DNA from 3 places in the Solibacillus sp. FSL R7-0682 genome. Region 3 is predicted to be linked to each of the others. Evidence: predicted binding sites of a transcription regulator. Region 3 holds the regulator's gene; each other region holds the start of a gene.
What was found. Region 3 encodes CtsR, which represses protease genes until heat stress. Its sites were predicted from a motif close to ATGGTCAATAAAGGTCAAACA; they were not measured.
Positions count from the first base shown of each region.

Region 1: a site for CtsR is predicted at 2,926-2,946, ahead of MKZ17_RS16500 (ATP-dependent Clp protease ATP-binding subunit). Genes of this name have one in related genera too.
Region 2: a site for CtsR is predicted at 2,206-2,226, ahead of clpP (ATP-dependent Clp endopeptidase proteolytic subunit ClpP). Genes of this name have one in related genera too.

Region 1 is NZ_JBBOUI010000001.1:3,249,176-3,253,688, forward strand. It holds gene MKZ17_RS16490 (beta-ketoacyl-ACP synthase III) at 1-310, opposite strand, end outside; gene MKZ17_RS16495 (YjzD family protein) at 535-732, shown strand; gene MKZ17_RS16500 (ATP-dependent Clp protease ATP-binding subunit) at 782-2,908, opposite strand; gene MKZ17_RS16505 (Crp/Fnr family transcriptional regulator) at 3,129-3,788, shown strand; gene MKZ17_RS16510 (metal-sulfur cluster assembly factor) at 3,852-4,166, opposite strand; gene MKZ17_RS16515 (prolyl oligopeptidase family serine peptidase) at 4,222-4,513, opposite strand, start outside.
Region 2 is NZ_JBBOUI010000001.1:673,640-678,152, forward strand. It holds gene MKZ17_RS03475 (gluconeogenesis factor YvcK family protein) at 1-25, shown strand, start outside; gene whiA (DNA-binding protein WhiA) at 86-1,033, shown strand; gene MKZ17_RS03485 (HPr family phosphocarrier protein) at 1,187-1,444, shown strand; gene clpP (ATP-dependent Clp endopeptidase proteolytic subunit ClpP) at 1,524-2,117, opposite strand; tRNA gene MKZ17_RS03495 (tRNA-Arg) at 2,348-2,419, shown strand; gene MKZ17_RS03500 (basic amino acid ABC transporter substrate-binding protein) at 3,313-4,098, shown strand; gene MKZ17_RS03505 (amino acid ABC transporter permease) at 4,166-4,513, shown strand, end outside.
Region 3 is NZ_JBBOUI010000001.1:3,891,376-3,895,888, forward strand. It holds gene MKZ17_RS19595 (ATP-dependent Clp protease ATP-binding subunit) at 1-115, opposite strand, end outside; gene MKZ17_RS19600 (protein arginine kinase) at 105-1,208, opposite strand; gene MKZ17_RS19605 (UvrB/UvrC motif-containing protein) at 1,205-1,747, opposite strand; gene MKZ17_RS19610 (CtsR family transcriptional regulator) at 1,760-2,224, opposite strand; gene MKZ17_RS19615 (DUF4870 domain-containing protein) at 2,389-2,694, opposite strand; gene MKZ17_RS19620 (acyltransferase) at 2,811-3,023, opposite strand; gene MKZ17_RS19625 (acyl-CoA thioesterase) at 3,225-3,713, opposite strand; gene MKZ17_RS19630 (aldehyde dehydrogenase family protein) at 3,778-4,513, opposite strand, start outside.

The DNA of each region.
Region 1 (4,513 bases), 640 kb from region 3:
CACCACATCCTGATGCCCCTAATCGTTCTTGGATTTGACATGCGACACTTGGGAAGTTTTGATCTTGTGTGACAGTTGCAACGATAATTAAGCCAAGCTGATCCGCTGAAATCCCGGCATCTGTAAGTGCTTTTTCTGCTGCTTTAAATGCTAAATCAGATGTCTCTTCTCCTTCAGCAATATGACGGCGTTCAATGCCCGTACGTGTACGAATCCATTCATCCGATGTATCTAAAAATTTTTCAAAATCTGCATTTGTCATTACTTTTTCGGGAACATATTTGCTAATCCCGATAATCCCTGCATTCATTCATTTGCCCCCTTGTTTTCAAACATTCCCCTTTAAAAATAACACTAATTATTAGTAGTTGGTCATAATTATAGACGATAAATTATTTGAAAACAACTATAATATTTTTGACAACTTGAGGAAAAGTTGTATTCACTCTTTTATTTTTAGGTTAAGCTATGGTATGATATTGAAGATGTATTTTCATAATAACGATAGAAATAAATTCAGGTGGGGTGAATTTGATGCAATATATTATTACTTTCTTCTGGTCATTCCTATTAGTAGCAATGTTAAACTACGTAGTAAGCTCTGTAATGGGTGTAGACTTTAACTTCATGAATGGCGTAATTATTTCATTAGTATTCAGTGTATTAGTAATTATCATTGCTGCAGTGATTCCAAACGAATCAACTCCAGACGCAGAAGCTGAACATCATTAATTAAAAAAACACAACCCATGCATAGTTTGCATAAGTTGTGTTTTTTGTTTTATTTCTTAATTTTTATCTCGCCATTTTCTATTAAAATCGACAATGTTTCTCCAGCAATAACCTCACCTTTTAACAACTCCCGCGCTACAATCGTTTCTAAGTGACGTTGCACAAATCGTTTTAACGGGCGGGCACCGAATTGCGGATCGATTCCGTTTTCCACAATCCAATCCACTACATCATCTTCTACATCTAGCGTAATTTCCTGCTCTGCAACACGCGCTTGTAGCTGTTGCACATATTTCCAAGCAATCGCATGGAAGTGCTCATTTGTTAAGGCATGGAACAGAATAATATCATCCATTCGGTTAAGTAACTCTGGTTTAAAGTGCTGGCGTAAAGCTGCTAGTACAAGGGCTTCTGCTTCCTCACCTTGCTCTAAAAGGTACTGAGACCCAATATTGGACGTTAAAATGATGACCGTATTTGTAAAGTTCACCATCCTACCTTGGCTATCCGTAATACGTCCATCATCTAACATTTGCAGTAAAATATTTGCAACATCTGGATGTGCCTTTTCAATCTCATCTAATAAGACAACCGAATATGGATTACGACGAACTGCTTCTGTCAGTTGGCCACCTTCTTCATACCCTATATATCCCGGAGGTGCTCCGACTAAACGAGATACCGAATGCTTCTCCATATATTCACTCATATCGATACGTATGAAATGATCTTCCGAATCAAAAAGCTGTTCTGCTAATGCTTTAGCTAATTCTGTTTTCCCCACACCAGTCGGTCCTAAAAATAAAAAGCTACCTATTGGCTTGTTCGGATCCTTAATACCCGAACGCGCACGCCAAACTGCCTCTGTTACATAAGTTACTGCATCATCCTGACCTACTACTCGCTCATGTAATGTATCTTTTAAGCGTAGTAATTTTTCGCGTTCTCCTTCTACAAGCTTCGTGACCGGAATGCCTGTCCAACGTGAAATGATTTTTGCAATTTCTTCCTCTGTCACTTCTTCACGTAACATACGATTGCCTTCTGTATCTTTTAATTGTCGCTCCAACTCAGCAATTTCTTTTTCAAGTCTTGGAATTTGACTGTATTGCAATTCACTAACTCGTGCTAAGTTACTGTTTGTATACATAAGGTCTTCTGCCTCAGCGACAAATTTCTTCAACTGGTCTTTTTTATCTCGAACAATTTGTAAGCCATTTTTTTCAAACTCCCATTGTTCTTTCATTGTTTCCATCGATGCTTCTAACTTGTTAATATCTTCACTTAAAATTTCAAGGCGTTTTTTACTTGCTGCATCGTTTTCCTTCTTCAATGCTTGTTCTTCAATTTTCAACTGTGTTAATCGACGTGTTGCTTTATCGAGCTCTTGAGGCATTGATTCAATTTCAATACGAATCATTGCACATGCTTCATCAACTAAATCAATTGCTTTGTCCGGTAAAAAACGGTCTGTAATATACCGATCCGATAGCTGAGCTGCTGCGATAATTGCACGATCATGGATGCGGACACCACGGTGATGCTCTTCAAATCGATCTTTAATACCACGTAAAATCGAAACAGTATCTTCAATAGATGGCTCACGCACTAATACTTGCTGGAAACGACGTTCTAATGCTGGGTCCTTTTCAATGTACATACGGTATTCATCCAATGTTGTCGCTCCTATACAATGAAGCTCTCCACGAGCAAGCATCGGCTTAAGCATGTTCCCTGCATCCATCGCACCATCTGTTTTCCCAGCGCCAACAATTGTATGGATTTCATCAATAAATAAAATAATTTGACCATCGGAATCCTTTACTTGCTTTAAAACTGCTTTTAAACGTTCTTCAAACTGACCACGATAAGATGCACCTGCAATTAATGCACTCATGTCCAACTCGTATAAAAGTGCGTCCTTTAATCCTTCAGGTACGTCTCTGCGTACAATTCGTTGAGCTAAGCCTTCTACAATTGCCGTTTTACCAACACCTGGCTCTCCAATAAGCACTGGATTATTTTTCGTTTTACGCGATAAAATTCGAATGACATTTCGAATTTCTTCATCTCGCCCAATGACCGGATCCATTTTTCCATTTTTAACTTGATCAATTAAATTACGTCCGTACTGCTCTAACGGTGGACGATTATCTTGCGTTTGATTAAATTGCATGAATGACACCCCTTATCTCTTTGACCTTTACTGACTAATTCGATTATAGGTAAAAATTGATCAAACTACAAATAATAATTCTCATTATTTTAACTTATTTATCAAAAAAGTTATGGTATGATGATGGCACAAGATAAATACATTTTTTTACACTTTTATTCTTGTTCGAAAGGTGTGATTTTTTATCGAAACGGTAGTAGCAATTCCTTCTGATATTGCGTTGTTATTCAAAACAAAGGGAATAACATTAAAAATCGAGAAAGGTTCCCATATTTTTCAAGAAGGAGAACGAGCAGATCATGTATTCCTTATAAAAAGCGGTTCCGTTCAAGTTAGTAAAGAAACCGAAAGCGGGAAAGAACTAACAATTCGTATTTGCGGGAAAAATTGCTTGATTGGTGAAAGCCTTATGTTTTGCAAATTTACTTCCCACTCTACAACAGCCAAAGCACTAGAAGTTTCAGAAATTTACTCATTACATAACGATCAACTTGAGGCATTTATTAACGAACATTCAACATTAATGATTGACTATTTAAAATGGATTCAAACAGAAAATATTAAAAATCAAAGCAGACTTCGTGATTTAGTACTACACGGAAAAAAAGGCGCGCTTTATTCGACCTTAATTCGTTTAGCCAATACGTATGGACATTTTAATTCCACGAAGGAAGTGGCTATTAAAATCGCCTTAACAAATACAGAAATCGCCAATTTATGTGCGACAAGTCGAGAAATGATTAACCGTATGTTAACAGATTTACGTAAAAAAAATATTATTACAATGGAAAAAGGGTATATTACGATTAACGACTTAGATTATTTAAAGCAAGAAATTGATTGTGAAAACTGTCCATTGTCCATCTGTCGTATAGATTAAATTTATCAATGCATATTAAAATCCCGCTTCATTCCTAAATTTAGGAATAAAGCGGGATTTCTATTAACGTATACCTAATGCCATTTTTGCATAGCGAGACATATTGTCCTTTGACCATGCTGGCTGCCATACGATATCTACTTTCGTTTCTTTTACTTCTGGTAGCTCACCTAATGCTGTTTGCACTTGGTCTACAATTACCGGACCTAATGGGCATCCCATTGATGTTAATGTCATTGTTACAGTAGCAAGACCTTCATCTGTTAAATCAACATCATATACTAAACCTAAGTTGACAATATCAATGCCAAGCTCTGGATCGATTACGTTTTCTAATGCACCTAACATGCTGTCTTTCATATCTTGATCAATCGCCATATTAAGTTTCCCCTTTCACAATAGTGTTAAGCTTTATCATATCAGAACCGATGATTTATGCCAAATGTTGTGCTAAAAATTGAGTTACTTGCAGCATTCCTTCTCGAGAAACAGTATGCCCTGCTTTTGGCTCCGAAATGTACTGGATTTGTTTCATCGAATTTATTTCTACTAAATGCTCATAATACTCGTGACTCATGTTAAATGGAACAACGGCATCTTTTTCTCCGTGCCAAAAAATGATTGGACACTGTTTCCATACATCTTCATGTTCTTCAAAATTAAATGGGGCTAGTTTTGCAATAACCGCTTGCTGCTGTTCATCTACAATTGGCAAAGTAATACCC
Region 2 (4,513 bases), 3.2 Mb from region 3:
TGAGTATTCGCTACAAAAAAACTAAACAACACGTTGAAATAGTAAGCTAATACTTACATAGTTTGCTAAAGAAGGGGGAACATATATGTCATTTGCATCTGAAACAAAAAAAGAGCTCACGCAAGTCGAAGCGGATGACAATAGTTTAAAGGCTGAGGTGTCCGCCCTTATTCGAATGAATGGTTCATTAAGCTTTACGAATCGTCAACTAAGCTTAGATGTTCAAACTGAAAATGCCGCAATTGCAAGGCGTCTTTACACAATAGTTAAAAAACTATATCCCTACAATGTAGAATTACTCGTTCGAAAAAAGATGCGTCTGAAAAAGAATAATGTATATATTTGCCGTGTACGTGAAGGCGCAAGAGAAATATTAGCAGACTTAGAAATTGTCTCAAATTCATTTGAGTTTAATCATACAATTTCAGAAGCAATTATTCCTAAAAACAATCAACGACGCGCATATTTACGTGGCGCATTTTTAGCAGGTGGATCAGTCAATAATCCTGAAACATCATCATATCATTTAGAAGTGTATTCTTTATATAAGGAGCACGGAGAAGCACTTGCTAACTTAATGAATCATTATGACTTAAATGCGAAGACAATTGAACGAAAAAAAGGATATGTAACTTATTTAAAGGAAGCAGAAAAAATATCAGATTTTCTTAATTTAGTTGGTGCTACACAAGCGATGCTGAAATTTGAGGACGTTCGTATTGTGCGCGATATGCGTAACAGTGTAAACCGAATCGTTAACTGTGAAACAGCGAATTTAAACAAAACGATTGGTGCTGCGTTACGACAAGTTGAAAACATTCGCTATATTGATAATGCAATCGGTTTAGATCAACTACCTGAAAAGTTACGTGAGATTGCAAGATTACGAGTAGAATATCAAGATGTTACATTAAAGGAATTAGGCGAAATGGTTTCGACGGGTGTTGTAAGTAAATCAGGTGTTAATCACCGCCTACGGAAAATCGATGAAATCGCGGAAGCAATTCGTCGTGGTGAGCACGTTATTAAATAAAGACTCCATCCTTGGAAGTTTTAATAACCCGTGAATGCGCGGAAAAATTTGATAGCGATTTCATCAATCGCGTATTCTATTATTGTTCTTTTCGAATAATTTAGATAAGATGAAGTATATAGCGATGAACGGTTTTGAAAGGGAGTTTTTCAAATGGTCGAAAAAAAAGTTGAAGTAAAGCTGAAATCAGGTTTACAAGCAAGACAGGCTGCACTTTTTGTACAGGAAGCAAATCGATATAAATCGGATGTTTTTTTACAAAAGGAAGCGAAAAAGGTAAATGCGAAATCAATTATGGGGATTATGAGCCTGGCAGTAGCTAAAGGTACAATTGTAACCCTAAGCGCAGATGGTCATGATGAGGAAAAAGCAATTAATGCATTACAAGCGTTAATTGAAAAAGAAAATTAAACATTAACAACAAAATGAAAGCAAAAAAATGAGTAATTTTGATTTAACTTCAAAATTACTCATTTTTAATATTAAGGAATTATTTGTTTAATTGATTACGTTCGAAAATTTTGTCAATTAAACCATATTCTTTTGCTTGCTCAGCTGTCATGAAATTATCACGATCTGTGTCACGTGCTAATGTTTCGTAATCTTGACCAGTGTTCTCAGCCATGATACGGTTTAATTTTTCACGTAAGAATAAAATGCGACGAGCTGCAATTTCGATTTCGGTTGCTTGACCTTGTGCGCCACCAAGTGGTTGGTGAATCATTACTTCTGCGTTTGGTAATGCGATACGCTTCCCTTTAGCACCAGCAGATAATAAGAAAGCACCCATTGAAGCAGCCATACCGATACAAATTGTTGATACATCAGGTTTGATGAAATTCATTGTATCGTAAATTGCCATACCAGATGTAATTGAACCACCTGGAGAGTTGATGTATAGGTGAATATCCTTATCTGGATCTTCAGCTTCTAAAAATAAAAGCTGTGCTACGATTGAGTTTGCTACGTTGTCGTCAATCGCGCTTCCTAATAAAATGATACGGTCTTTTAATAAACGTGAATAAATGTCATACGCACGTTCACCGCGATTTGTTTGTTCAATAACTGTAGGAATTAAGTTCATTAAAAAATCCTCCTTCTGTTAAAGGCTTTATTCGTATACTTATGCTGAAATTGGTAAGACATTCAGCTGTAAACCTATCATACACATATTAGTCAATGATGGTCAAATATAAAGTCTGATTTTTATGATTGAAAACTACGCATTCCCTTTGTATAATGGGAAAGTCGACTATTTCATTTGTAAAATGACTTTTCGCATGTTTTTGCAGCGCCCTTAATAAATTATAATATGTCCTCGTGGTGTAATGGATAACACTGAAGATTCCGGTTCTTCCACTGGGGGTTCGATTCCCTCCGAGGGCGTCATGTTATTTTTAGAACAAGTTTAGACACTTTAAATACCTAAAATAGGGTTTGAGGTGTCTTTTCATATTGATGAGATATCCCTTTTATATGAATGATGTATTGCGTGTTCATACAACTTTAGTATGCTTATATGTTCCAATTGTTGATTTTAACTCTAAGTTAATTAAACCGATAAATATCGCTAAATGAAGTGAATTTACAAGCGCATCGTATTCCCGGTTAGATGCAAAGTAATTGTATAACTAAATGTGTTTTTAAAACGTGAAAAAGGTGTTTATTAACACTTCTTTTTATAAATTTCCCATTCATTTCTAATTTAAACTACGGAAAAAAAAATTCCCTATAAAAAACAATCAAATTTTAAAAATAATACTTGAAAAATAGTTCTATAATTAGTACATTTATAAATGTTGTAATTTTGTCTATAAGAAGTAAAAATCTCTTATTACAAAACGAAACATATTTTATATATGTCCTTTTATGGGCACCATTTTACTGTTTTAATATACTTTTTAATACCAATTGTAGAGATAGCTTAGCAGCCTATTGTCTACAATGGGAAGTGAAGTTTTATAGGGGTAAAAAGAATCACTGTACCGTTTCTTTTTATCCCAAATTCATTTCTTATAACAAAAAATTAGTGAGTAAGCACAACACAAGTTCAATGTGTTGTGTTTTTTTGTGTTTCAATGAAACCTTAAATACATTCATCAATGAATAAATATTTATATGTGTGTTAGAAACTTCTCTATTTGTTTATAAAAATTCATTAAACTGCAATAATAATCAATTTTTTAAAAATTTAATGTTGTATATTAATTGTGGAATTAATATAATAGAAAAAGTTATTAATCATGCATAAATATTTTTACAACTAGGAGGATTTAATAATGAACAAACATAAACTGTTTAAATGGATGCTACCATTTGCAACAGCATCAATGATTTTAACCGCTTGTGGTGCAGATGATAATTCATCAAATACAGGTGAAGGCAAAGAGTATACAAAAATATCAGCTGGTACAGAGGCAACTTATGCACCGTTTGAATATTTAGATGATAAAGGAAATGTTGTTGGATTAGATGCCGATATTTTAGCGGCAATCGGTGAAGAAATGGGTATCGAAACAGAAATTAAAAATGTCGGTTGGGAGTCAACATTTAGTCAAGTAACAACAGGGGAGCTAGATTTAGGTGCAGCGGCGATTACAATTACCGATGAACGAAAAGAAAGCTATGATTTCACTGATCCATATTATGAAGCAACTTTATTAATTGTTACGAAGGAAGATTCGAAGATTGAATCCTACGAACAGTTAAAAGATAAAAAAATTGCTGCACAGATTAACACGACAGGTCATATTGCAGCACAAGAGCTACAAGGTGTAGCTAGCTCAAAAATTTTAGCCTATGAAAACTTTGCAGTCGCGATTCAAGAAGTAATGAATGGCTCTGCAGAAGCAGCGATTGGTGATAATGCAGTTGTACTTGATTACTTAAAAAATAATCCAGATTCAGGCTTAAAAGCTATTGAAGATGATTCATTTGAAGTAGATTACTTCGGCTTTATGGTGCAAAAGGGAAATAAGGAATTACTAGAGCTTTTAAATGAAGGCTTAAAAAAAATTAAAGAAAACGGTAAGCTTGCTGAAATTACAGGTACAGAAATCGAGTAATGTCGTTCAAATTTTATGTGGAAATTTAGTCCGCTTAGAAGGGCTCTAAACAATTGGAGGGTTTCAGATGGAAATTTTTGATTTTTTCCGTTGGGATATTATCTGGAACTACCGTGAACTATATGCAAAAGGCTTATTAGCAACAATTATTTTGACAGCATGTGGTTATATTGGTGGTGTGATTTTAGGTCTATTTTTAGGATTAGGCCAAGTTTCAACAAAAAAATGGATTTACTGGCCAGCTAAAATTTATGTAGACGTATTTCGTGGTACGCCAATGCTTGTACAATTATTATTAATTCACTTAGCGGTTATTCCAACAATCTTTGGTCAAGGACTCGGTTGGTGGGTATCAGGTATTGTCGGGTTAATATTAAATAGTGCAGCATATAACGCAGAAATTTTCCGTGCAGGA
Region 3 (4,513 bases):
TTAACCCAAGTAAAATATGCTCTGTTCCAATTTCCTTGTGCTTAAGGCGAATGGCCTCTTCTTGAGCAAGTTGTAACACTTTTTGAGCGCGTTGTGTGAATCGATTAAACATCATATAAATCCTCTCCTTCTTCCCCATTGTTTATGGTATCATCCTGTTGATTTAACTTATCCTGTAAAAGCTTTGCCCGATACATATCGCGTTCGGCTGGTTGAAGTGTTGTACCTACATGTTGTTGAATAAATCCTGGTTGCATCAGTAACATACATTCATTTAGTCGACTTTGTGAAATCGGTTCTAATAATCCTAAATTTACCCCTAGACGCACGTTGGATAAACAACTTGCGGCCTCTTCACTGGATAAAATTTTGGCATACTTTAATGTGCCAAGCGATCTACTCAAGCGATCTTCTAATATAGAAGGAGCGCTTGTTAGTAATTTTTTTCGGGCTAGCTGTTCTTTTTTTATAACTTGCTCAACAACATCACGTAACTCCTGTAAAATATCAAGCTCCGATTTCCCTAACGTGATTTGATTGGATATTTGATAAATATTGCCTAAATTTTCACTACCTTCACCATATATCCCTCGAACAACCATTCCTAGTCGCGTCATCATTTGAATTAATGTATTCATTTGTTTCGTAAGGGTAAGGGCAGGTAAATGGAGCATGACAGAAGCACGTAAACCTGTACCGACATTTGTTGGGCAGCTTGTTAAATAACCGTATTGCTCTTGATATGCATAGGTTATATGCTTACTTAAGAAACGGTCTATTTTACGGGCCTCCCTGAATGCCTCCTCTAAATTCATACCATGAGCTAAACATTGTATTCGAATATGATCCTCTTCATTCACTAGAATACTTATCGACTCATCTTTTGTTAAAAAAAACGAACCGATTTTCTTTCTATTTGCTAAATTTGGGCTAATTAAATGCTTTTCCACTAAAATTTGTCGTTGCAAAAGCGGCATATCTTTAATTTGAAAGAAAGAAAACTGATACGGATTTTCTTCAATGCTAAGCAAGGCCTTTATCAATTTTTCTTCTACATTTTGTGCCTCTTGTTCGTTAAAACTAATCGGAAAGCGCGTACCTGCAATATTTCGAGCAAGTCGAATACGTGTACTGATGACAATATCCGAAGCACCTTCACTTTGCATCCATCGTGGATTGGCATTCGTTAAAAAATGCTCGATATTCATGTCCGCTCCTCTCCTTTTAGAGGGATTTTACTTTCTAATAAACGTATTTCATCACGAACTTTCGCTGCATCCTCAAAGCGTTCTTCTGCGATTGCTTCTTGCATATGCTCACGAAGCTGTGAAATTTTTTGTTCGATTTTTTCAGATGAGGGTACCTCTTCCACAAACCCTACATGCTTTGTCCCTGCCTGAATTCGCTCTAGTAGCTGAGGTAATTGCTTATAAAAGGTTTCATAGCAATTTTCGCAGCCAAACTTCCCTTTCTTAAGGAATTGGCGATACGTAAACCCACAAGTTGGACAGGTATTACTCTGCTGCCCTTCTGCCACAGCATTTTCCTTCTTCGCTGCTGAAGGAGCAAAATTAAACCAGTTTGAAATCAGTTGCTGAAAAGATGCTGGCTCTTCTGTTGTCTGGAATTGAAATGGATGAAAATGCTCCGCACAAACATCACAGTAATGTCGCTCCATTTGCTGACCATTTTGAATTTGTGTCACCGTAACATTTGCCTGTCTTTGCTTACAATATTCACAAATCATGTGAAAACACCCCTATTTCTCAAAGGAAATCGTTTTTAACATCGCTTGCATAATACGTGCACGAATTTGATCTCGTAACGGCAATCCTAATTGTAACGTTGCTCGATCCATTGCAGCCTTCATAAGAATCGCCTCACGTTCAGTAATAATCTCTTCCTCGAATAGACGATAAATAATTCGCTCTGCATTCATCTGTGCAATGGCCTCACCAATTTGTGTAGCCATTTCATCTAAAAGGGTTTTTTTCGAATGGATCGTCACACGCAATATTCGAATATAGCCGCCACCACCACGTTTACTTTCTACATAATATCCGTGCTCAGTTGTAAACCGTGTATTAATGACATAGTTAATTTGCGATGGTGCACAAGCAAATTGCTTCGCTAATTCATTTCGCTTAATTTCAATATGTCCTTGACCATCTAATTCAATAACCTCTTTCAAATACCCTTCAATAATGTCAGATATATTCCTCATGCTGTCTGTCACCTCTCTTACAACTGACTTTGACTATCTTTGACTTAAATATACAATACATAAATTTCACTTTGCAAATAATCACGCTTAAATGTTCTCTTCCCTAATAAAACGAAAAAAAACCGTAAAACCTGTACTAACAGATTTCACGGCTTTTTCCGATGTTATACCCAACGACCAACAATTGGGTAGTTCCAATCACTATCAGATATCGCTTTAACAATACCAATAATTGGGGCAATCCAGAAGATTGCTAAAAATACTAATAAGAATGGTAATCCTATTAAAATGAATGATAAAAAGCCCGCAATAGCAATTAAAATACCAAATACTACTTGGAATAATAACGCTTGAATGGAAATACGCTTCACATCATCATCTGTACTTATTAAGAAAAATAGAATCGGTACTAAAAAGGGAGCAAAAAATGCACTTGCGTGAACAATTACCTTTGACCATTTAGATTCCATTTATAATCAACCTCACTTTGTTTTCGTTAATTAATTTACGGATAATGTTCAAAAAAGATTCATATTTTATATAAAATTTTAATATTCTTTTGAGGTTGAAATTAGTAAAAGCCTTGTTAATATGGTCCACGATCTTTTGGATTATCTCCCTCTTGAGGAAATAAAAAATACGAAATAATCCCTGTTAATATCGCTGCTCCAATAACAATAAGTATACGATCCCGCCCAACTACTTCTTCATAATTATTCACAAGCATAATATAGGAAGCAATTGCTACACCTAACGATAATGGTAAAACAAATTTTAAACGGCCTACATGAAATTTCATCATCCAACGTCCTTTTCTAGTAAATAATGAATGCAATCTTACCCATATGATACAATGCCAAAAAATAAATTACAAATATCGTCAATTTTAGAAGTTATACTAAAACTCATTTCTATGGACTATATAATCGATTTCATTATTACAGCTAATTTAAAAGGGGATGTCGCTCAGTTATTACTAGCTGGACACCCCCTATCATGATTACCCGCGTCTTTTTTTTGATAAGGCACGTTTTTCTTTCCGGTGCTCTTGACGAATTGGACCCGTTTCGAATAAATGACGTTCGAAATCGGTCTCAGGCTCAATACCTGGAACCTCTTTTGGTTTTCCCTCTTCGTCAATCGCGACCATCGTTACAAAAGATTCTGTCGTTAACTTCTTCGCACCGTTTTTAATATTGCGTGAAACAACCCGAACATAAACTTCCATCGATGTACGACCTGTCCCAGACACAACGGCCTCTAGCTCAATCATATCCCCTGCGTAAGCGGCCGAAATAAAATCTACCGAGTCAATGGATGCTGTCACCACTTCACCTTGTGCATGCTTCATCGCAGCAATTGCCGCAATTTCATCAATATATGCTAAAACTTTCCCACCAAAAATTGATTGATGATGATTCGTATCTGGTGGTAGTACTAATCGAGTTTGAATTGTTCGAGAATAACTCATAGGTAAAGTCGACTTCACTAACTCCCCCCCTTTCCAGCCTTTCATGCTACTCTCTAGTATACCACACCGCTAATCACTACTGTTAATAATTTAATTTCATTGTAATGAGTTTTAAATCTGTCATTTCCTCAACGGCATATTTAATACCCTCTTTTCCGTAACCACTCATCTTTACGCCACCATAGGGCATATTATCAACTCGGAACGTGGGAATATCATTGATAACGACCGCTCCAGCTTCAAGTAAATCCGCTGCCTTCATCGCATCAGTTAAAACGTTTGTATAAATACCCGCATTTAATGCAAGCTCCGACTCATTCACATATTCGATGGCTTCATCTAATGTGTTATAAGGAATGATTGATACAATTGGCGCAAATGTTTCTTCACAAACAACTTTCATATGCGCTTTAACGTTTGTCATTACCGTTGGCGTACATGTACGGTCTGTAAATTTTGCTCCTGTTGCAACAATGGCACCTTGCTGTTTTGCTTCGTCAATCCAGTTTTTGATGCGCTCTACCTCACTTGGATTAATCATGGCACTAACGTCTGTTTTTTTATCAAGCGGATCTCCTACAGCTAATTTTTCAGTTTCTTCAACGAAGAGTTTTGTAAATTCATGATAGATCGATTGGTGAACATAAATACGTTGTAACGAAATACAAACTTGCCCAGCAAAGCCAAAAGCTCCACTTACACAGCGCGCCATTATTTTTTCAAGTGGTGTAGAAGGCTCTACAATAACTGCTGCATTGGAACCTAGCTCTAACGTTACTTTACGAAGCCCTACTTTTTCTTTTATTTTTAAACCGACT